Regions from separate parts of the Paenibacillus sp. 8b26 genome, predicted to be linked through region 3. Evidence: riboswitches for the same ligand, from Rfam matches in the RefSeq annotation. Region 3 holds a riboswitch; each other region holds the start of a gene.

What was found. Region 3 has a riboswitch for cyclic di-AMP ahead of ACQ4MX_RS20795 (TrkH family potassium uptake protein). Riboswitches for the same ligand answer to the same signal wherever they lie in the genome.
Region 1: linked by a shared signal. The riboswitch ahead of ACQ4MX_RS14780 (G5 domain-containing protein) and the one ahead of ACQ4MX_RS20795 (TrkH family potassium uptake protein) in region 3 are both predicted to bind cyclic di-AMP.
Region 2: linked by a shared signal. The riboswitch ahead of ACQ4MX_RS27795 (3D domain-containing protein) and the one ahead of ACQ4MX_RS20795 (TrkH family potassium uptake protein) in region 3 are both predicted to bind cyclic di-AMP.
Region 4: linked by a shared signal. The riboswitch ahead of ACQ4MX_RS07415 (hypothetical protein) and the one ahead of ACQ4MX_RS20795 (TrkH family potassium uptake protein) in region 3 are both predicted to bind cyclic di-AMP.

The regions. Positions count from the first base shown of each region.
Region 1 covers NZ_CP192445.1:3,223,588-3,229,554, forward strand. Annotated here, with positions in the region: gene yabG (sporulation peptidase YabG) at 1-169, opposite strand, end outside; gene rsmA (16S rRNA (adenine(1518)-N(6)/adenine(1519)-N(6))-dimethyltransferase RsmA) at 319-1,203, opposite strand; gene rnmV (ribonuclease M5) at 1,211-1,756, opposite strand; gene ACQ4MX_RS14780 (G5 domain-containing protein) at 1,904-3,052, opposite strand; cyclic di-AMP (ydaO/yuaA leader) riboswitch at 3,322-3,604, opposite strand; gene ACQ4MX_RS14785 (TatD family hydrolase) at 3,806-4,576, opposite strand; gene ACQ4MX_RS14790 (HD domain-containing protein) at 4,619-5,902, opposite strand.
Region 2 covers NZ_CP192445.1:5,999,530-6,005,496, reverse strand. Annotated here, with positions in the region: gene ACQ4MX_RS27810 (PspA/IM30 family protein) at 24-692, opposite strand; gene ACQ4MX_RS27805 (NADH:flavin oxidoreductase/NADH oxidase) at 809-1,831, opposite strand; gene ACQ4MX_RS27800 (polysaccharide deacetylase family protein) at 2,135-2,941, shown strand; gene ACQ4MX_RS27795 (3D domain-containing protein) at 3,098-3,766, opposite strand; cyclic di-AMP (ydaO/yuaA leader) riboswitch at 3,774-3,948, opposite strand; gene ACQ4MX_RS27790 (amino acid ABC transporter ATP-binding protein) at 4,195-4,917, opposite strand; gene ACQ4MX_RS27785 (ABC transporter substrate-binding protein/permease) at 4,904-5,967, opposite strand, start outside.
Region 3 covers NZ_CP192445.1:4,465,770-4,471,736, reverse strand. Annotated here, with positions in the region: gene ACQ4MX_RS20800 (potassium channel family protein) at 1-436, opposite strand, end outside; gene ACQ4MX_RS20795 (TrkH family potassium uptake protein) at 455-1,795, opposite strand; cyclic di-AMP (ydaO/yuaA leader) riboswitch at 2,214-2,363, opposite strand; gene ACQ4MX_RS20790 (CPBP family intramembrane glutamic endopeptidase) at 2,627-4,357, shown strand; gene uvrC (excinuclease ABC subunit UvrC) at 4,326-5,967, opposite strand, start outside.
Region 4 covers NZ_CP192445.1:1,662,231-1,668,197, forward strand. Annotated here, with positions in the region: gene kdpB (potassium-transporting ATPase subunit KdpB) at 1-1,651, opposite strand, end outside; gene kdpA (potassium-transporting ATPase subunit KdpA) at 1,704-3,380, opposite strand; gene kdpF (K(+)-transporting ATPase subunit F) at 3,533-3,610, opposite strand; gene ACQ4MX_RS07415 (hypothetical protein) at 3,823-4,218, opposite strand; cyclic di-AMP (ydaO/yuaA leader) riboswitch at 4,334-4,509, opposite strand; gene ACQ4MX_RS07420 (glutathione peroxidase) at 4,975-5,451, shown strand; tRNA gene ACQ4MX_RS07425 (tRNA-Leu) at 5,600-5,682, opposite strand; gene ACQ4MX_RS07430 (urease accessory UreF family protein) at 5,947-5,967, shown strand, end outside.

The DNA.
Region 1 (5,967 bases), 1.2 Mb from region 3:
TCCCGCTAATCTGGTCAGCAGGCACCTTGACCAGATCGTTCACGGGGGAATCGGCAAGCAGCCGAAATTCCGTCCCTTTAATGATCACTTTATCCCGCTGGATGTCCTCAACGCGAAACGTGACATCTCCGCCGTACGATTTTCGAACGACCAAGTCTCCTAAAATCATCACACTGTATCACCCCTCCCATATCGTATGGGTGAATGCACAGTTTGGTTCCTTATCCATGCTCAGGAGCTTATGCAAGCCAGCCACAACCGTGCAAAGCGCAACCAGACGCCCTCTAACTGCTGCTAAGCGATCACTTGTGCGTCAGGTTAGGAAATCCCGGCCTCCAGCAGCACAGCGCTCAGACGCGCAAATTCCTCGATGCTCAGCGTCTCGCCCCGACGGGAGGGCTCTATGCCTGCCTGAAGCAACAGCGGCTCCAGCGTGTCCCTGTTCTCTTTGGTAAAGAAGCGGCTTTTCAGGTTATTCGAAATGGTCTTGCGACGTTGAGCAAAGGAAGCATGAACGACTTCGAAGAAATGCTGCTCGTCCACCACCTCTACCGGGGGCACTTCCCGCACACGCAGACGGATGACCGCCGATTCTACATTCGGCTGAGGAATAAACACCGTATTCGGTACGATGCAGACCAGTTCAGGCTCGCTGTAATATTGCACTGCAATACTCAAACTGCCGTAATCCTTCGTCCCAGGAGACGCAGCCATACGCTCAGCCACTTCCTTTTGGATCATGACGACGATATTCTCCAGAGGAAGCTTGTCCTCCAACAGCCTCATCAGAATCGGTGTAGTGACGTAGTACGGCAGATTAGCGACGACGCTCACTTTACTGACCCCGGCAAAATCGGAAGCGAATACCTCGCACAAATCCAGCTTCAGCACATCTCCGTGGCGTACCTTCACATGCTCATAAGGGGCCAGTACCTCTTCGAGAATAGGTAAGAGCCGCTGGTCAATCTCGACAGCAGTAACTACCTTGGCTGATTGCGCCAGCTTCTCGGTCAAAGCGCCAATCCCCGGACCGATCTCAAGTGCACCCTTCGTATCGTCCAATCCCGCAGCATTCACGATCTTGTTCAGAATATTTTGATCAATCAGAAAATTTTGTCCCAAACTCTTTTTGAACGAAAACCCGTGCCGCTGAATAATCTCCTTCGTGCGCCGCGGTGTTGCTATATCTTGAATCCCTGTCATACGGATATCACAATCCTTCACTTTCAATTTGTGCCAGCGCACCGGCAAATTCCTCACGGCTGATCTGGAACACAGCGAGCCGTTTATGTAGCTGCTTACCGTTACAGTAACCAATCCCCAGCACATTACCCAAAGCCATACGCCGTGCAGCAGCATTTGGGTGGGTGATAAGTCCGGCGTCAATCAGATCCGCCCAATCGATTAGAGGATCAGCCCCTTCCACCGTCGTATGCACCCGTGCGAGAGCGTGTCTGATCGCTTCAGGCGAGGCATTCTCTACGCCAATATCCCCTTTGCGCGTCGCTTCCGCCTCTGGTATAAAGGCCTGCTTGCAACCGGGCACCTTGGAGGCGATAATTTTGCGGATGCGCTCCCCTGCATGATCGGGATCGGTCAAAATAATGACACCCCGCCGCTCCTGTGCCAACGCAATTTTGCGCAACGTCATTTTATTGATGGCGGAGCCGCCCGTTTCTATCGTATCCGCCTCGACAGCACGGCGAATAGCCACCGTATCATCCCGACCCTCTACCACGATCACTTCCTTGATCATTTGCGTTTCCCTCCACAACTACACAGTAAGCTATATTCATCTTTCCCTGCTTTTGAAAACAAAATAAGAAGAGGATATCCTCTTCTTAGCATGGCATAACTATGATGTTAATAGTATCGCATTGACCCAAACATATACAACACGTTTTTAGTTAATTTCAGGCTTCACTGGTCCAATCACATATACGGTTTTTCCGTGCTTTCGACCAAACTGATTGGCTTGACTTAAACTCTCATAATACACATCGATTTTGTGGCCTTTAATCGCGCCACCGGTATCCTCCGCACGGCGGAAGCCCACCCCTTCAATATACACCCACCAGCCGATTGGAATCACACTTGGATCGACAGCAATGGTGCGCCCTTCCGTGACACGCGTGCCGGATGCGGTACGTGTACCGATACCTGACTCCTGTGAGGAATACGCCGTCATGGAGACGTTTTGTAATACTTTACTGTATTTGAAATTCACACCTGCTTTACGGACAGCATTGCCCGAACTAACCCGTGTTGCCTTAACAGCATCTTCGGGACCGACGGAAGCAGCCAGAACGACCGGTTTTTTCTTCGTTCCTACCGCAATCACCTTATCCACACGATTTTGCGCGACTTCCTTATTTACCAGTTGCTTGGATACCAATTTTCCGTCATGGTATACCTTTTGAACATGCTGGACCACAACACCCGTTTTACCGCTTTGGATGACCCGATTATCGCCTTTATAGAGACTCGGATCGGCCGTTTTGATGACCTGATAAGGCACCTGTTGCTTCTGTTCGACCTGCTGTTTCTTCACACGGACGATTTTTATGTCCATGTTAGACGAAACAGAGGCATCCAGAGCAGGGTAAACTTTATCATTTGACGATAATTTATAGCCCGAGGTGCGAATGGCACCCTCTACTGTATTTTCTGTTGTGTACAACTTTTTCGTCTCATTGCCTGAGGATACTTTGACCTGATTGGCACGTTTGATAACTACGCGATCCCCATCCTGAACTGCTCCGTTCAGCGGCATCGAAACCGTATCATGCGGCTGAAGTGAAATCGAATGCTCTTTGAGCAAATCTTGGAGCTGGGATTCCCGGGTTTCTACCGCAGATGCCTTACCGTCGATGACAAAAAAGACCTGTTTTTTAGATTGAGTGTACACCAGAATTGAAATCATAATCGTTAGTGCGATTAGAAAAATAGCAACCAAAGCAGCCTGGCGCACATTTTCTTGCTTCCAACGCAATACGTAAGACATGCTGGATGAGCGTGACTCATGGGTCTCCTGTTTTTGGAAAATGCCCATTTCCTCCGTCCTCCTTACATAGCCCGCCGTCTGGAGTAAGACATAGTTGAGATTGACGTGACTATAACAGATTTTCTACAAGACAAGCCCGTACTGCGACTGTCCTGCACCATGTACCCGTCTTCGCGGCATGCTGTCCTCCCCTGTTTAATCACAGTATGATGACAGATTTTCTTTTATTCACAACAAAAAAAGCCAGAGAAAGAGACTAGAGAGCTCTTTCGTGGCTTCCGACATGTGCGAATATGCGGAAAAATCATGCACGAGATGGCTTCTCTCTTGTTACGCTTACGGGGTTAGCTGTCGGGTTCGGACGTAGAGAGACGCCCTAGCTTGGGTCAACCGCTCATGGCGGTTGCCTTCACATTCACCCCGAAGACCCAGAAAGAAATCGAAATACGGCCCCTCCACCTGTTCAATCCCATCCGGGAAAGGAATCTAGGTCGAGCCGGCTGGCGGAAGAGACGTTCCCTTCTTGCCCATACACCGGACGTACTGTAAGCCATATCGGTTCCCCCGTTCCCTGTAAAAGGGACTCAGCGAGACTGGTTCATGAAATGAGCTGTTGGTGTTTACATTCAAACAACAATTCACTGAAAAGATGATATCCTGTTTCTATGCATGTTGTAAAGCAGGTTTCAAGTACATTTTCTAAAATATTCGGTTAAAATATTGTAATATTCTCGAGTTTCCTGCAACAAATTCATGATTAGCTTCGTCTATCTCATTATTTTGATTGATTTCTTCACTTTTTTACTTAATGTCAAATCGTTCCAGGGCATTTCGGGTCGTTATTGACACTAATTCCTCCACCGCTATTCCCTTGATTTGGGCAGCAGCCTCTGCGACCAGTCCTACATGTGCGGACTCATTTCGCTTCCCGCGGAACGGATGCGGTGTCAGGTAGGGCGCGTCCGTTTCAATGAGCAGACGGTCCAGCGGCACCTGTGCCAGTACCTCCTTTGGCTGCTTGGCATTTTTGAACGTTATCGGCCCGCCAAAAGAGAGGTGAAAGCCCATATCCAGCACCATTTTAGCCGTCTCCCAGCTCCCGGAAAAGGAGTGCATCACTCCGCCTACCTCACTCGCTTTTTCTTCACGCAAAATCTTAACAATATCTTCATGCGCATCCCGGTTATGGATGACAATAGGCATGTTCAGCTCACGAGCCAGTCCAATCTGCTTGCGTAGCACCCGATGCTGTACATCCTTCGGCGACGTGTCCCAATAATAATCCAGGCCAATCTCTCCGATCGCCACGACTTTTTTATGACTGCATAACGATGCAATCCATTCCAGATCGCCCTCCTGCATCGTGATCGCATCCTGTGGATGCCATCCAATTGCCGCATAAATAAAATCATACGTTTCGGCCAATTTCATGGTAGACGGAATGGTCTCACGATTAAATCCGATATTAATCATTCGGGTCACTCCCGATTCGACAGCGCGTGCTATAACTTCTTCGCGGTCTTCGTCAAATTGCGGCGCATCTAAATGAGTGTGAGTGTCGAATAAATTCAAGGTTTTTTGTCTCCTTTATTACTTTATTTGGCATATAATTGTCTATTGTTTGACAAAATAATTCCTTATTTCGGCAGGAAGCTTGTCCTTTACCCCATCCAATTTGTTTTGGGGATAGTACATGTGATATTTTCCCCGGTGAATGCCGCTAATGGAGCGCACAATTTCCGACACTTCGGAAATTTCTCTCACTTCTCCTTTACGTCCCAGCAGTAAAATCTGGTTGTCCGTCGAGCCACCCTGCCGAAACACATCATAAGGAAGATCCGTCGGAAAATCAATTTCCAGATCATATTCCGGGTGCAAACCAACCAGCTCCAGCGCTGTCCGAATGTTGTCAATGGTATCTGTATCCATATTTTCGATCTCTACATATTTATACAGCTTGCGATCCATAAAACGGGCACTCAAATCGCTTAAAATCTCGTCCTTTTCCCGTTTCCACTGACTGAACACTGTCTGAATCAAAGACTCGTCGAGCATCAAATATTGTTCCACCGTAAGCTCTCCCCGAAAGAGGTCTGGGAATGGCTCCAGCAGAAAACTAAACTCATATCCGTTTCTAAATAGCTCCTTCGCCCGCTTGAAAATTTTACGTAATAAAATTTCCGAGCTGCGTGTCACAGGATGAAAATAAATTTGCCAATACATCTGATAGCGCGACATCAGATAATCCTCTACCGCATGCATGCCTGACTCCTTCACAACAATTCTTCCATTATGAGGACGCAGCAACCGTAAAATACGATCCAAATCTATGGTGCCATAATTGACGCCTGTTGAGTGCGCATCCCGCAGCAAATAATCCATACGGTCCGCATCCAGTGGGCTTGTGACCAGGTTTACGACAATCGGCTTGTCGTACGTTTTGGCAATTACCGCAGCCACCTTCGCAGGAAGCTCCTCATCGACTTGCCGCAGCACAGCGTTAATCTCTGTATTCCCCAATACAATCCGGCATGTCCAATCCTCGTGATTCATATGAAAGGCTTCTTCTATAGAATGGGAAAACGGGCCATGCCCCACATCATGCAACAAAGCTGCACACAATGCGACTAAACTTTCTTCCTTCGGCCAATCGGAAAATTCATCGCGGTCAAATTGGGAAATAATACGCCGTGTAATTTCGTACACACCTAACGAATGCGAAAAACGACTATGCTCCGCTCCATGAAACGTAAGATAAGATGTACCCAACTGCCGAATACGACGCAAGCGTTGGAACTCTGGAGTATTGATCAAACGCCATATCACTGTATCCTGAACATGGATATAGTTATGTACCGGATCCTTAAAAACTTTTTCTTCACTGAGTGGCTGGTGCAAGATATCAACTCCTTTAATATTCTGAATAATGGATTAAGATACAATAAAATCCTAAACGATTCCCT
Region 2 (5,967 bases), 1.5 Mb from region 3:
CGCAGGCGGCCATGCTTATAACCTTATTTATTGTCGTATTGCTTCAACAAAGCGGCAAGCTCATCGTCCACGGCGCTTTTCTTATCAAGCTCCTTGAATTCCTCATCCAGCGATTTTTCCTTAGAGGACATTTCGTTGCTTGCTTCAGCACGCGCTTCTGCTTGCAGCATTTTTTCTTCCATACGCTTCAGCCCAGCAGTTGCCGTATCGGAGCTAAAACCATTCATCGCTTTGTTAATTTCTGTTTGCGCTTTGGCTGCATTATAACGGGCAACCAGCGTTTCACGCTTGTTCTTCATTTCCGTCAGTTGTCTGCGCATTTCATCCAGCTTACCACGCAGGTTATCGGCTGCCGCTTTATTCTGCTCGTAGCCCGTCTTGAACTCGGTCATTTTTTGCTCAGCAGATTTCTTTTCTTCCAACGCGCGGCGAGCCAGATCCACATTTTGCGCTTTTGCTGCCGTATGAGCCTGCTCTTCACGTTTTTTCACCAAAGCGGCCTGCTCTTCATATTGCTGTTTAAATCTCTTCTCAATGGCAATCTGAGCGGCTACCGCTTTCTCTGCATCTTCCAAGTCCTCTTGCATATCACGAATGTATTGATCCGTCATTTTAATTGGATCTTCGGCCTTGTCAATAATGGAGTTGATATTGGACATCGTAAGATCTCTTAAACGTTTGAAAATAGACATGTGAAGTTCCTCCTAGAGTTGAATGCTTAAATTTTAAGCTCTGTACACATGTTTACGCAAGCTTTGCAAATAGAGTTTCAAAAATATTATCCGATAAAATACATTTAAAGTACATTCTAAAAACCACGCAAGTATGGCTCCGGGATATCCGCCTGTACTTTCAGATCCCGCGATGCATGCAACGCCCAATACGGATCGCGCAGCATGGCGCGTCCTATCGCTACCAGATCAGCTTCTTTTTGCTGAATCACCCGCCGGGCATCCTCATAATCGTCCAGCAGACCGACAGCGATTACAGGTACATTCAGCTTTTCACGTATTTGATGTGCCAAATCCACCTGATATCCCGCTCGCGCAGATGGACCGCCGTTAGAACCAATCGGCCCCTCGCCACCAGAGGAAATGTGAAAAATATCCACACCTGCATCACGATATCGTTCCCCTATGCCCGCTATGTATTCCACATTATATCCGTTTTCAACATACTCTTTGGCGGATATCCGCATCAACACAGGCATATCAGACGGAAGTACCTCTTTAACAGCCTGAATCACTTCAACACCGAACAGCGATAGATCCTGTCCATACTCATCTTCTCTGGTGTTCGTTAAAGGTGAATGAAATTGATGGATCAGATAACCGTGAGCGCCATGAATTTCTACCGTATCAAACCCGGCTTCCACCGCGCGGCGCGCGCCTTCCTTATAAGCCTGAACCAGTTCCCTGGCTTCGGCTGTCGTTAAAGCATGCGGCTCCTTGAAACGTTCGCTAAAAGCTATCGAGGACGGTGCAACAGGCAAGTCGGCATCTTCAGCCTTTCGTCCGGCATGACCTAATTGAATTCCGATTTTGGCACCGTACTTGTGGACTTCCTCCACTATTTTGCGGTATGCAGGGATATGCTCGTCACTCCAAATGCCCAGATCATGATCTGTAATGCGTCCATCCGGGTGGACCGCTGTCATTTCCACAATAATCAGCCCGGTGCCACCTACTGCCCGGCTAACGTAATGGACATGATGCCAATCATTGGGATTTCCATCTTTGGCCTCCACGCTATATTGGCACATTGGGGGCATTACAATCCGGTTTTTTAAAGAGAGTCCCTTTAATTGATAAGGAGTAAACAAGTCGGTCACTTTGATCCATCCTTCCTTTAATTCCATGTCTCTACAATATGAATTGCAATCCCATTATACACCAGCTATCACTGGATACCGAATCCATTAAAAGGCTAAAAGCTGCGAAAATGCTGCTGTTTTCGGTCAGGTTTAATAGAATATATGCGTTTAGCTTCGTGATCTGCACTTACATCCGTTTCACAGGGCATTTCCACTCAACCTCTCAATAGTCTAACCCGTTCAGCGGCATAATTTCAACATGTCAGGTACATAATAAATGAAAGCAACCGAAGGAACCACTGCACGGAAAGGGGGATACATATGCCGTACAGGGTAATATTGCCAATCATGGCACTGTTACTAGCATTTTCGAGTTTTCCCGTTCACACGGATGCGCCTCCCGATGTCGGAACGACTCATCCCAAGGAAGCGGCCGTTGTTTCTTCAGCACACAAGAGCGGAGAACGAGCCACTCCCACATTAGCCATGCTTCGAAAAAAGCATGCGGATATTTTTAAAATGTGCGGCCCGCATACTCAGCAAATTGCCCTAACTTTTGATGACGTGCCCGATTCCCGGTATACGCCGCAGGTTCTGGACATTTTGCACGCGAATGGTATCAAAGCCACCTTCTTTATCGTCGGTCACCGTGCGGAAAAACACCCGGGCATGATTCGCCGTATCGTACGTGAAGGCCATGCCTTAGGCAACCATTCCTATACCCATCCGGATTTTAGGAAGGCATCACCGGAACGCTTTCGCAACCAGATTAAGAAAACAGAACATATTTTGGAGGCCACTGTCGGCTTTCGACCCAAGCTGATTCGCCCGCCCTATGGTGAAATTACGGAGCCTCAGCTCCAATGGGCGCGTCGTCACGGCTACATGATTGTAAATTGGAACGTAGACTCCCTCGATTGGAAGGGGCTCAGTAAAACACAAATTCAGCGTAATGTGATCCCGGCTACCGGACCAGGTTCCATCATTTTAATGCACGCAGGCGGTGGTCAAAGCTCCAACCTGAAAGGCACTGTTCAATCCCTGCCGGGTCTTATTCAAGCGCTGAAAGCCAAGGGGTACAAATTTGTCACGGTTCCACGGCTACTTCACACCTCGGAGCGGAAATAACAGTAAAGGGCTGTCTTACGAGCAGATGCATTCTGCTCGTAAGACAGCCCTTTTTTAATCGACAAAGCCCATATGAATCAGGACCGGCGATTAAGTTGTTTGATATTTGTTTACATAATATATATTATGTAAATATAATTCATTGGCTTATACAGTCTATTTATCAATGACGTACAGCTTCACATTTTGGAAACCAAAGTCATTCACAAAAGATGGACTTCCCGGAATGAAAATATCAATCCGTTTCCCCGTAATGGCGCTGCCCTTATCGCGAGCTACCGCTACAAAAGATTGATCCGGCAGCCCTGGATGGGAATAGCCTGTAACCAGCACTTTCGTACCCAACGGAATTACGTTGGGGTCTACCGCAATCGTACCGAGCTTAAGCGGATTTCCGAAATAGTCTACTGCTCCCCATTTTCCATTTTCACTGACTGCTGCGGAATACGCTGTGGCCTTCACATCAACTACTTTGCTGTAGTTAAATGTTTTGCCCCATGCTTCAACCTGTTGACCGTCACTGGCAGGCGCTTTCTCGGACAAAAGCCGAGGCTTCGAATCTGAAGCGACCTTTACCTTGTTCTCGTCCGGAACCTTAATTTGTACTCCTGCATATATATTGCTGGCAGTAACATCCGGGTTCTCCTTTTGCAGATCCTCTACAGATACCCCGTAACGCTGAGCAAGCAAAAAGAAGGTATCACCTTCCTTGGCGGTATGAAGCGAAGCGGCGTCCGCTACCCCTGCTGTCTGTGCCAATCCTGCGATAGCTGCGGCCAGCACTGCAAATTTCATTGTTTTTCCAATACGTTTCAGATGTTTCAAAAGATATGTACCTCCTCTAATATGCCTGCGAAGTTAGCTGTCGGATTCGGACTCAGGAGAAGCCCTATGCTTAATGCAATTCACCCCTAGGCACCTTCCATCCATTCGTATGAAGACGGATCAGAAGTGACTGCCGTTGTTACGTCCCCCGCACTTCCCATGATTTTGGGTCCCGCATTCAGCGCCTGTCGTTGCTGTCTGCTGCCCAGGTAAGTTTTGGCTCACTGCATAATATCACAATTTTGTAACCTTATCTGCATGAAAATGTTGGGAACCTTGAACATCATACTACATCTGTTACAATTTTGTCATCATGAAATCGAAATCAGTTACAAAAATCTGAACGAGGATGACAAAAAAAAGAAAAAGCCCTCCCGTCAAACTTCCACCGCGGAGGGCTTACTTCATAGCCTTTACAAGCTCATTTCTTACAAAACCTTGGCAAGAAAATCCCGGGTACGGTCATGGCTTGGTGTACCAAAAACCTGCTCCGGTGTACCTTGCTCCACAATTTGACCATTATCCATAAAAATAATGCGGTCTCCTACCTCGCGGGCAAAGCCCATCTCATGCGTTACGATGACCATCGTCATGCCACCCTCAGCCAGCTTCTTCATCACGTCCAGCACCTCTCCGACCATTTCAGGGTCCAAGGCGGAGGTCGGCTCATCGAAGAGCATCACATGCGGCTGCATCGCCAAGGCGCGTGCAATTGCAATCCGCTGTTTCTGTCCACCGGACAACTGGTTTGGAAAGGTGTCTTTTTTGTCTTCAAGTCCAACGGTACGCAGCAGCTCCAACGCAATTTTCTCTGCTTCCTTTGCTGACTGGCCTCTAACCTGAGTCGGCGCAAGTGTCAGATTTTGCAGTACTGTTTTGTGTGGGAACAGATTGAAGTGCTGAAACACCATGCCCATTTTCTCACGAGTTGCATTAATGTTGTGACCGCGTGCCGTAATCGGCTCACCCTCAAACAGAATCTCCCCGTCAGTCGGCTGCTCCAGCAGATTCATACAACGCAAAAATGTACTTTTTCCCGAGCCACTCGGTCCAATGACGACGACAACCTCGCCTTTGGCAATATCTACATTAATACCTTTTAAAATTTCATTTTTGCCGAACGATTTACGCAGTTGTTTAACGGTGATCACTGGCTCTCAACTTCCTTTCCCATAAACCCAACAGCTTCGACAAGCTGAATGTCATTACAAAATAAATAGCAGCCGCGATGACGAACGGACTTAATCCTTCGTAGGTGATGTTCTTAATGACTTGAGCCTGATACATAATATCCACCATACCGATGGTAGAAATGATGGAGGACTCTTTAATAATCGTAATAAATTCATTACCGATGGCAGGCAGTACGGACTTGAACGCTTGCGGTAAAATGACGTGACGCATAGCTTTGCCTCGTCCCATACCGAGTGAACGGGCTGCTTCCATCTGACCCCGGTCTACTCCCTGAATACCTGCACGGAAAATTTCAGCCAGATATGCCGAGCTATTCAGAGATAACGTAATAATACCGGACTGAAGTGGCGTAAAATTGACACCTAGCGTCAATGCAACCCCGTAATGGATGATCATAAGCTGTACCAGCATAGGTGTGCCACGCAGCACCTCCACGTACGCTGTACCCAACCACTCAATGATACGTATACCGCTCATCCGCAACAGAGAAATGATCAGACCAATGATAAATCCGAACAGTACCCCGAGGGCGGACAGCAACAATGTGTAGCCGATACCCGTAACGTAAAAACTGCGATATTTCCAAAATATATCCACAATGTTATGGGAAGAAGCCTGTCGATCCGCAGAGAGCGCGCTCGCTTCCGTGGAAAACTTTTCAATAGACCCATCTGCTTTCAGACGAGCCAGCGTTTTATTTACAGATGCCAGCAGTTCAGTATTTCCTTTACGAATACCTACAGCCGTTTCTGCTCCTGCTTCCTCAGGCACCGCCTTGGCAAGTGTTACAGTGCCATCCAATGTGTATCCTTTAGCGACAGTGTCTTCGATCACTACAGCATTCACACGTTGGGTCCGAAGCTGGAGCACCAGATCGGATATTTTGTCCAGTGAAGTTACTGAGGCATCGGGCACTTTCTGAGCAATTTCCTCTTGGATACTCCCCTTTTGTGCTCCGATCTTCTCGCCTTTCAAAGCAGCCATCGTCGAATATTTGTCCTTATCCT
Region 3 (5,967 bases):
TGGACAGCTCCAAATAATCAAGCAAGTTAGGCGTAACCAGTTGGTGCGCAACCCGTATCCCCATATCCCGCTCGGGATAAATGACCCGGTCCACACCGAGCTTTTCCAACGCCCGTCCGTGCAGCACAGAAATCGCTTTGGCAACGACTTTGCTCACACCCAGCTCTTTTAGCAAAATGGCAGCCAGGATGCTAACCTGAATATCATTTCCAATCGCAACAATGCCGCAATCGAAATTGCGAATGCCTAGCGATCGTAACGAATCCTCGTCTGTAGCGTCCGCTACGACGGTATGCGTCAACAGCTCACTCATACTATCCACAATATCCTCATTCTGGTCAATGCCAAGCACTTCGCATCCCATATCCACCAATTGCAAAGCCAGGTTCGAGCCAAAGCGTCCCAAACCAATAACCACAAACTGCTGCGTTTTCATATCTACTCGAAAACTCCCTTATCCTATAATCATTTTGCCTTCCGGATGACGATACAATTCCTTACCCTTTTTCGGAGTCAGTGCATAAGCCAGTGTGAGCGGACCCAATCTGCCGGCAAACATCGTCAGGGTAATGACCAGCTTGCCTATAACCGTCAAATCAGGTGTAAGCCCCATAGACAATCCCACCGTACCAAATGCAGACACCGTCTCGAACAATATCATCAGAAAATGATGATCCTCGGTTGCTGACAAAATCATCGTCACCCCAATGACAAACAGCAGTCCCAGCAGTGTAATGGTCAAAGCCTTGTAAATTCGCCCCTGCGCAAGCCGGTATTTGAACAGCACAATATCCTCCCTGCCCCGCAGCATCGAAATCACGGCTCCAATGAGCAACGCAAACGTTGTCGTCTTAATCCCGCCTCCCGTAGAACCGGGAGAAGCACCGATAAACATCAATATAATGATGAAAAATTGCGTAGCCTGCCGCAAGCCAGCGATATCTAACGTATTGGCACCTGCGGTGCGGGGTGTTACGGATTGGAATAAAGATCCCAGCAGCTTTCCACCCCAATCCAGCGAGCCCAGTGTCTTCGGATTGGTAAACTCAAATACAAAGATGACAAGCGTGCCGACTACAATCAGAGCAGCCGTCATGCTGAGTACCACCTTGGTATGCAAGGACAGTCTCTTTCGCTTGCGGTATTCCACCAGATCGGACATGACCACAAAGCCGATGCCACCCGAAATAATCAGAAACATAGCTGTAAAATTAACAGTCGGATCATATACATAACCTGTCAGGCTGCGAAAGTGACCAAATAAATCAAAGCCTGCATTGTTAAACATCGAAATCGCATGCCAGATCCCAAAATAAATCGCCCTGCCTACAGGCATATCAAAGGACCAGCGAATGGCGAATATCGTGGCGCACACGCCCTCAATGATCAGTGAGTACAGCAACACTCTGCGAATCAATCCGACAATTCCCTCAACAGAAGTCTGGTTCATTGCTTCCTTCAAAATCAGGCGCTCCCGCAAGGAAATGCGGCGCTTGAACACCAGCGCAATCAAGGTAGCCATCGTCATAAAGCCGAGACCACCAATCTGGATCAGCGCGGCGATAACCACCTGCCCAAAGGTGGTAAAGAAGGTGCCAGTATCCTTAACGACAAGACCTGTTACACAGGTTGCGGAGGCGGCTGTAAACAAAGCGTCTATAAATGCAAGCGGCTTTCCCGTTGTATTGGAAATCGGCAGCATTAACAACAAGCTACCTATAAGAATGATAATGGCAAATCCCACAACGAATATCTGCGGTGGAGAAAGCCGAAGCCATCTTGCATTGGGATTCATCTATTTATCACGGCTCCTACTTGGTGAATTATGAGCATGGAGACGCTCCAGCTCATAAAATCACCAATCTCTTTTCAGTTTCTTTAGTCCGTTTTTTTAGCAAACAGTAAAGTATCCGCAGGCAAAGATACTTTTACCTATCAGTACTCATCACACTTCATACCTCACTACCTCATGAAACGTTTAGTGACTTTAAGGCGGGCAGCAGCGCAGCGATCCATTTGAATCTGGAGAAGCGGTAGCGCTCGCCTTTGTCTATGAATTTTAACCTTAACAGGGCTTATCTAATCCAATAAAATTCAGAGACAACAGCTATCGGAAGATCAAATGGAACGCGAAGCGGACTTAACTCAGCAACGTTTTAATTATCCAACTTTTATTCGCACAAAAAAAGACACCGGAAATCCGAGTGCCTGACTTGGTTCCTGCTCACAGCCTACGAGGTTAGCTGACGGATTCGGGCTGCACAGTATGCCCTATTCACACTTCCGGTCCGGGACCGGCTGTAAAATTCACCCCAGTAACATGGTTCCCCCGTTTTCCTATGGAAATTCGGCTCAAATGTATATCGTTACCTATATATTTCATATGCATTGTCTCAACAGATTATAATCCTTCTATATACAGAGCACAAAACCGATTTCTTCGAAATAACGTTAAATTAGCGGTAATTTGAGAATAGTCCACCTTTAATCGCAGCTTATCTTATTTTATTGAAACTTTATAGTGCTTTCACTCCATTTTCATGAATATCCTAGGTCTGTTGGCGGGAACCTGTGCAGTATGATATCTTTAATGGATGTTCTTATTTACAGATTAAGGAGGAAACTCATGAATCCTATCGGGAAACCGGTCGTGCTCACGGCCAACTTCAAAAGATTAGGCTTGCTGGGCGGGATTGGCCTGATTTGCTTTTTTGTCTTTCAATTGCTTATTCCCTCGTTTAGTAATCCGAATCCGGAAGCACTGACGAATGCCAAGGTCATCAGCAAGCAGGAAGCAGTCATACACGCGCTGGACTTCGCTCGCTCCGAGCTGGGCTATACCGAATCGCAGCCGGAAAAGCCTGTCGTGACCTATCAGGCCGAAACGGACCTGTACGGTTATTTATCCAGAGAAAAGCTGCTTCAACAGTATGACCGTACATGGAAAAAAAGTTATCCTTACGAAACCTTCCGGGTCGATTTACCGGAACCTTCTTCCAAAAGCAAAGTGCAAGTTCATGTGGATTTGTCCACAGGCAAAGTCGTCAGCTTTAAACGAATTACCTCCAGCACCAGTTATACACAAGCTGATATTTCTACGGATGAGCAGGCACGTAGCAGGCTTGTACGCGCAGCCGAGGGAGATATGACGTTGGAAGCTAAAGAGCAGGCAGCGGCAGCCTGGATAAAACGCTTTGGCTTTAAACCATCGGACTTGAAGCTTGCGACATCCGAAGGCGAGGGCGGATTGAAGTACACCGTAAACGACAAAAAAATCGGCTCCTCTGTGCTTACACTGGCGTTTACGTTTGAAGACGGAAATGTTCGCTCGTTTACACAGAGCTTTTCCGCCCCATCGTCCTATACGGATTATGTCAAAAAGCAAACGTACTGGGCTAACTGGATGACCTACGCAGGCTATGCCTTATTTAGCTTGGTGTTAGGCATACTTGCCATCGTATACGCCTCACTCACACGACGCCACACTTCCTTTGTACGTGGCATTGTGCTGTCCATTGTATATTTTGCTGCCAGTATGGCAGGGACATTTAACATGCTGCCTATACTGCAAGCAGAAGCAGGCGGTCGGCGAGCACTTATATTTCTTATGATTTTGCAAGTTGTGGTTTCCTTCGTAATGGCTGTAGCGATCTACTTTTCCTTGGTTGGCGGTGACGGGCTGATGAGCAAGGTTGGACTGAATGCCTGGCCACGCGCCAAAGAGCCGGGCTACGGGCTGTATGTGCTTCGCAGCATGTATGTGGGCTACTTGTGGGCCTTTATTTTACTCGGTGTACAATCCATTTTGTTCTTTGTGCTGGAGCGTACGTTTAATACGTTCTCCACAACAGATGCCACACAATCTCCTTACAACATGGCCTATCCATGGTTACTGCCGATTATGGCATGGATGGCAGGCATTGGAGAGGAAGCCGTATACCGTCTGTTTGGTATCCCGATGGTGAAAAAGATGGTGAGAAATACTTTTGTTGCCTGTCTGATTACCACGCTGATTTGGGCATTGGGGCACACACTGTATCCAATCTATCCGGTCATTTCCAGACCGATTGAGCTGACCTTCCTTGGATTGCTGTTCAGTTTTGTGTTTCTGCGTTATGGCTTTATTGCCGCCATGTTCAGCCACGTTATTTTTGACAGCATTCTGATGGGACTGAGTGTGATGACGCTAGGAGATAGCGTGAACCTGTTCGCAGGTATATTCTGGATCGTGCTCCCTGCCATTGTGGCTTATATCATGTACTGGTTTAGTCCGAAGAAACCAAATCGAGTTATGTTTGAGCCCATAAAAAAAGAAGAGCCGTATTCTACGACTCCTCCTCCCGAAGGGCAGCTATAATCTGACGCGCAAGCTTATCACCAATAGAGAGAGGCCGGAAGTCTTCGACGCTGGCCTCTCTTATTTTTTTAAGCGAACCAAAATGCTTTAGCAGCAGCTTACGCCGCTTCTCGCCAATTCCCGGAATCGAGTCCAAACGAGAGGTTACCATGGATTTGCCCCGTTGCTCACGATGGAATGTAATGGCGAATCGGTGAACCTCGTCCTGAATCCGTTGCAGCAGGTAAAATTCTTCACTATTGCGGGCTAGTGTCACTGCCTCAGGAGAATCCCCCACCAGTAGTTGAGAGGTTCTGTGTTTGGCATCCTTCACCAGACCACACACAGGAATGAACAAACCTAGTTCATTCTCCAGCACATCCGCAGCGGCCTTAATCTGTCCGCGTCCACCATCGACGACGATCAAATTCGGACGCTCCAGATTTTCCTTGAGCACACGTTCATATCGACGCCGAATGACCTCACGCATCGTTTCATAATCATCCGGCCCCTGCACTGAACGGATTTTATATTTACGGTACTCCTTCTTGGCAGGCTTGCCATCAATGAACACAATCATTGCCGAGACTGGATCGGAGCCCTGTATGTTGGAGTTATCAAACGCCTCCACCCGATGCAGGCTATCCAGCCCAATCGCACGCCCCAGATTGCTTGCAGCCTTGGATGTCCGTTCCTCGTCCCGTTCAATCAGCTTAAACTTCTCATCCAAAGCGACCCGTGCATTTTCCGTAGCCATCCCTGTCATTTGCTTTTTCAGTCCACGCTGAGGCACCAGCACCTTTACATCCAGCCATTCAGCCAGAGCTAGAGCCGCCGTAGCTGGTTCCTCCAGCCCACCTGACAGTTGGGTTTCAGTATGGTCTCGATCCGTTGCTTCTCTATAAGAAGCACGCTCTTCGGCCACCAGCAGTGCATCCGCGGAACGCTCGAACGGCTGCTCTTCATTTGGCACATCCGATAATGTCCCTGCTTCTTGTACAGCATTGTTACTGGTCTGCGCGGTTTCCTCGGTTGTTGCAGTGTAAGAAACAGCTTCCGTCACAGCCGATTGACCGACATCCCCCTGTTCCGTCTGCTTCATCAGCTTCGGTGTATCCGGCAGCAATATTTCCTGCGGCACCGCCGGGTTATCACTATAATATTGCGTCACATAGGACATAAAGTCGCTGTAGGCCTCGCCGTAAAAAGGAAACGTAGACATATGCCGCTCGATCATTTTACCTTTACGAACATATAAGATCTGCACACACATCCAGCCCTTGTCTACCGAAAATCCGAATACATCGCGGTCCTTCGCATCGGCTGTCGTGATCTTCTGCTTTTCCATCATCGCGTCAATGCTAATAATCTGGTCACGTAGCTCCTTGGCACGCTCAAAGTACAGCTCCTCTGCGGCCTCCTGCATTTTGCGTTGAAGATCCTTTTTGATTTCCTCATGCCCGCCACTCAAAAAAGAACCGATCTCCTGACCAATCTGTTCATACGTTTCCTTCTCAACCTCTTTCACACAAGGCCCCAAGCATTGATGCATATGATAATAAAGGCACACTTCCTTCGGCATCACACCGCACTTGCGTAACGGATACATGCGGTCCAGCAGCTTCTTTGTC
Region 4 (5,967 bases), 2.8 Mb from region 3:
GATCGGAATCCAGGTCTACCATATTGGCGGCTTCCTTGGCCGCGACCGTACCACTGTTCATGGCCAGCCCGACGTCAGCCTGTGCTAACGCAGGAGCATCATTCGTACCGTCTCCGGTCATGGCAACCAGCTTGCCCAGCTCCTGCTCACGGCGAATGACTGCGATTTTGTCCTCCGGCTTGCTTTCAGCCACAAAATCATCCACACCCGCTTCCCGTGCAATTGTCGCGGCTGTCAGCGGATTATCCCCGGTACACATGATCGTGCGTATGCCCATTTCCCGGAGCTGATCGAATCGCTCCTTCATGCCCGGCTTCACCGTGTCCTTCAAATAAATAATGCCATATATCCGATCATCCAGCGCGACAGCCAGCGGCGTACCTCCTTCAGAGGCCACCTGATTCGCTTTTTCCTCCAGATCGGCTGGAACGCTGCCGTTTTGCGATAGTACCCACTGCCGGACAGAGTCCACCGCGCCCTTACGTACCTTTTGTCCATCGGCCAGATCCAGACCGCTCATCCGGGTTTCCGCCTTGAACTCGATAAAGGTCCCGCCTGCTGCCAAGGATTCATCCAGCGTGTGCTCCTGCTTACGCATCAACTCCAGAACTGAGCGCCCCTCAGGCGTCTCATCCTTCATCGAACTCATCGCAGCCCACTTCACTAACTCTGTCTCCTCTACGCCGCCTACAGGCACGAATTGGCTCGCCATCCGGTTACCGAAGGTGATTGTCCCTGTTTTGTCCAAAATCATCGTGTTGATGTCCCCGGATGCTTCTACTGCCTTGCCTGACATGGCCAGCACGTTAAACTGGGTGACCCGGTCCATACCAGCAATCCCGATGGCTGACAACAGTCCTCCAATCGTTGTAGGAATCAGGCAGACCAGCAACGAGATCAGCACGGGAACAGGCAGGTCAATGTTAAAATGACGGGCAATCGGTGCCAGCGTCACCACCACGATCAGAAAAATAATCGTCAAACTGATCAACAGGGTATTCAGCGCAATTTCGTTCGGCGTCTTTTGCCGCTGTGCGCCTTCCACGAGCGAAATCATTTTATCAATGAACGTCTCACCCGGCTCTGTCGTAATCCGCACCTTAATTCGGTCACTGACCACGCGCGTCCCGCCGGTTACTGAGCAAAAATCACCGCCCGATTCCTTGATCACTGGAGCCGATTCTCCCGTAATCGCCGATTCATCCACTGAAGCAAGACCTTCAATCACCTCACCATCACTCGGAATCATCTCGCCCTGGGACACCATCACAATGTCACCTTTGCGCAGCTCGGTCGAGCTGACCACCTGAATCTCATCCCCGACAAGCTTATTGGCTTGTGTGTCCTGCTTGGATTTCTTCAAAGAGGCAGCCTGCGCCTTCCCCCGCCCCTCTGCGAGCGCTTCGGCAAAGTTAGCAAAAAGCAACGTGAACAACAGGATGATAAAAACAGCCAGATTAAAGCCCATTTCGTTACCAGTTCCAAAATAACCGGGAAACAGCAGCATGAGCAGCACGACCAATGTGCCGATCTCCACGACGAACATGACAGGATTTTTCATCATGATCATCGGATTTAATTTCATAAAGCTATCCTTGATCGCATGCTTCAAGATGCTTTTGTCCAGCATGCGTTTGCGTTGTTCCTTCATGATCAAGCACCCCGTTCATCCATTCTCATTTTCTTCTTCCTGTTCATCTTCTTCACATGGTCAGAAATTCAGCCACAGGCCCCAATACGATTACGGGCAAAAAGGTCAACGCGCCGATCAACAGCACAACCCCGATTAAAATCGCCCCAAACAGCTTGTTGTCCGTGCGAAGTGTGCCCATCGTCACGGGAGTCGGTGCTTTGGCATTCAATGAAGCCGCTACAGCTAACAGTGCAACTATAGATACATATCGTCCGAAGAACATAACAATCCCTGTTGTCGTGTTCCAGAATACGTTGTTATCCGCAAGACCTTCAAATCCCGAGCCGTTATTAGCCGCAGATGAAGCATATTCATATATCACCTGAGTCAACCCGTGATATCCGGGGTTTGTGACCGCATCGTACCCCCAATGGCTCATAAAAGCGAGCGCAGTCGGCACCAGAATGAGAAACGGATGTACCAAAATGGCAATCGCGATCAGCTTCATTTCCTTGCCTTCAATTTTCCTGCCCATAAATTCCGGCGTCCTGCCGACCATCAATCCACATATAAACACACCCAGAATCGCGTACATCAGCATATTCATCAGCCCGACGCCCTTACCGCCGAAAATGACGTTCAGCATCATTTCACCCAAAGCAGCCATACCGCCCAGCGGGGTCAGCGTATCGTGCATATTATTCACCGAGCCTGTGGTTGCCGCCGTCGTTACAGCCGTGAACAACACCGATTGTCCAATGCCGAAGCGAACCTCTTTCCCTTCCATGCTTCCCTGAGAAGCATCCACACCCAGTGCATGAATCAACGGATTGCCCGTTTTCTCCGACACATACGTAATGGATAGGAAGACGAGGAACAATACCATCATGGAGCTAAAAATAATCCAGCCCTGCTTGCGATTACGGGCGAACAGTCCAAAGGTATACGGCAGCGAAGCCGGCATCACCCACATCGCCAAAATTTCCAGCACATTCGTCCAGGGATTTGGATTTTCAAAAGGATGCGCCGAGTTGGCCCCATAGAAACCGCCCCCGTTCGTACCCAAATGCTTGATCGATTCCATCGAAGCAACGGGTCCCAAAGCAATCTGCTGCTGTGTTCCGCTTAGCGTCGTGATATCCGCCGCAGGCTGAAGTGTCTGCGGTACTTTCAGTCCAACCAGCACCAGCGTAAGTACAAAGGCCAACGGAAGAAAAATCCGTATAATCGCTTTGATAAAATCCTGAAAAAAGTTGCCCATCCCTTCACCGCGCCGCGTCAATCCTCTCATAAAAGCCGCAGCAACCGAAAAACCGGAAGCAGCCGAAGTGAACATCATCATCGTAACGAACGCCATCTGCGTCAAATACGTAAGTCCGCTTTCTCCGCTATAATGCTGGAGATTTGTATTAGTCATAAAGCTGATCACTGTATTAAAAGCAAGTGACGCTTCCATATTGCCATTTCCAGACGGATTAACGGGAAGCAGTCCCTGCAAGCGCAGCAGCACATAGCTGACCGCCACAAGCACGACATTCGTAGCAATGAAGCTCATAACGTACGTGGTCCAGCGCATGCTCTCCAGCTTTTTCAATCCTATAACCTTATAAATCAGCTTCTCCGTTCCGCCAAACACCCGATCCGTCCGATTCGGTTCATTTGAGAACACATGATATATATAGGTGCCCACTGGTTTCACCAAGAGCAGCAATATCACAATCACAATTCCAATTTGCAGCAGCTCCATCATCTATTCCCTCCTTCAAAATGCTCCTGCGTTTTTGGAACAACAGACGAGTTCATAGCACCAGGCGAGTGCACACGTTTGCGAAAACCCGCTGCCTCTGGTGTCTCATCCACGATCTGCTGTCCCCCGCCCGCTTGATCCTGTTTAGCTGATTAGAACTTTTCAGGATTCAGGAGTGCGTAGATTAAATACACAAATACAATAACAGTAAGCGTAAGCACAACCATCATCCTTTTCGCCCTCCTTTGGAGGTCTGCGCATCACACCAGCGTACAAACAGCAGTATCACTCCATAACTCACACCCATCACGAGCAGCATGTATATATCCATCATGTTCATACCCTCCCGTATCGGTCCTCAGATCGTCATTCTTACATCCTCGTAAAATCACCATACAATGAATTCGAAAATTTTAATTTATATTAGCCATACCGTAAGCGACTATCCGTTCAGCAGGAAACCCACCTCTCCATTCAAAGTGTAGATCACATGGTCTGCTCCCAAACCTCGATAAATCCCTTGAGGATTACAGCCTTGTGTAATGACATAGACCGAATCTGATGTCAGCGGCCGGCAAATTTGCAGAAAACGGCACGTCAGATTCAAGCTGTTCTCAAACAAATACACGCAGCCAATTTCTTTTTTGGGAAAATTCCATTTCCCCGCTTGCATCGTATTGATGCGCACAATATGCTCCACACCCATTTTTTTGAGCTGTCGTTCCTCCTGAGCGCTATTCGTCAGAACCGCAAACGCCAGTTTTTTGTACATAAGCAATTTCACAAAATTTCTGCCCGATTCATTCGGTGCAGTGACAATGATTAGCCGACCTTCCATCAGTAGCTCCTCTCCCGGTATAAAAAGACAACAAAAAGAAGCCAAAGGAAAAAGGCTTTCCTCCGGCTTCTTACGTAACCATGATAAAATAAACCATGGCTGCACACGGCGGTTTGTTGCCTCTCCCTGTACGCTTACGAGGTTAGCTGTCGGATTCGGACGTGAGAGTCGCCCTATTTCTGGCACTTGGCCAGAAAATTCACCCCATGAGACACACGGCCCTTTAAAAGCCGAATAGATCTCCTTTGGTTCCCCCGCTTTTGCAACTGCAAAATTCAGCGCTATAGACAATTCGTTGCTGCTTCATTCACTTCATTTGAAATTACGTCTTGAATCATACACCCGCGCAAGGAACACTGTAAAGCTCACCTGCAGGGTTATAAATCGGTCTTTAGAGCAAAGAAGATTAATAATAGCGCTTACAATTGAAATATCCTTCTCCCAGCTCCTTCAAGCTCGGTTTTTCATCCCTTTTTGAAAATGACGGGCATGTCAATATTGGCGTATGGAGAGCATTTTTTGTCCCTTTTTTGTAAAAGAGAAAGAAAAACTGCTGTATGCACCTGATAAACGCCGATTGAGCCTGTTTTTACGATGAGAAACACCGCAATTCGCCCCATTTGCAGTACCATTTGCCGTTTTGAACAAAATACGATTTTACAGTTTCAGACAGTGCAATACATCTATTATAGACTTGCAACCCCTCGTTAAATTGCTTACAATTTAATTGCAAAATATTAAATTAGGAGGGATACCATGACCGTTTATGAATATGATGCACAAACCCTGCAAGGGAAAGAGATTCCGTTGTCCACATACGAAGGAAAAGTTCTGCTTATCGTGAATACAGCCAGCAAATGCGGGCTAACCCCTCAATACAAGGCGCTACAAGAGCTATATGACCAATACCATGAGCAGGGTCTTGAAATCCTGGGGTTTCCCAGCAACCAGTTTGCCAAGCAAGAGCCGGGTTCCAGCGAGGACATTTCGGAGTTTTGCCAGATTAATTATGGAGTTACGTTCCCGATGTTTGCCAAAACAGATGTCAATGGCGATCAGGCACACCCTTTATTCCGCTACCTCACCCGGACAGCTCCGGGCGTACTAGGCTCCAAAGCGATCAAATGGAATTTTACTAAATTTTTAATTACACGCGAAGGTAACGTATTTAAGCGCTACGCCCCACAGACAACTCCGGATAAACTGGCGGGGGATATCGAGAAGCTCTTGTAGCGAAGCTTACAAGCCACTTCATCACTGTTCACAAGCAGCCGAACCAGGCGGCTGCTCCTGTGGCTAGAAAAAAAGGGATATAACAAAAAAGCATCCCTTCACGTCAAAAACGTGTCAGGATGCTTTTTTAACTGTGTCTTGCATGTAATGCGGTCGAGAGGACTCGAACCTCCACGGGCGTACGCCCACTACCCCCTCAAGATAGCGTGTCTGCCATTCCACCACGACCGCAAATTCTAATGTTTTGAGGCAACAGATTTATTATACTCCCTTGTATTCTATTTGTAAACATAAATACAATAATTATTTTAAAAGTCATATAACCTAACATATAAATGCTATAAAAATATTTAATTTGACATACAAGCATCTTAAGTGTAAATATATATTACATAATATCATTAAAATTTTTCTTAATCTGATTTTTAAAGTCACTTAATATGTCATAAAAACTATACTCTAAGGAGGCGAACCGCTTTGCAAAAAGGCAATCGTTTGCTGAACTACGCATTGCTG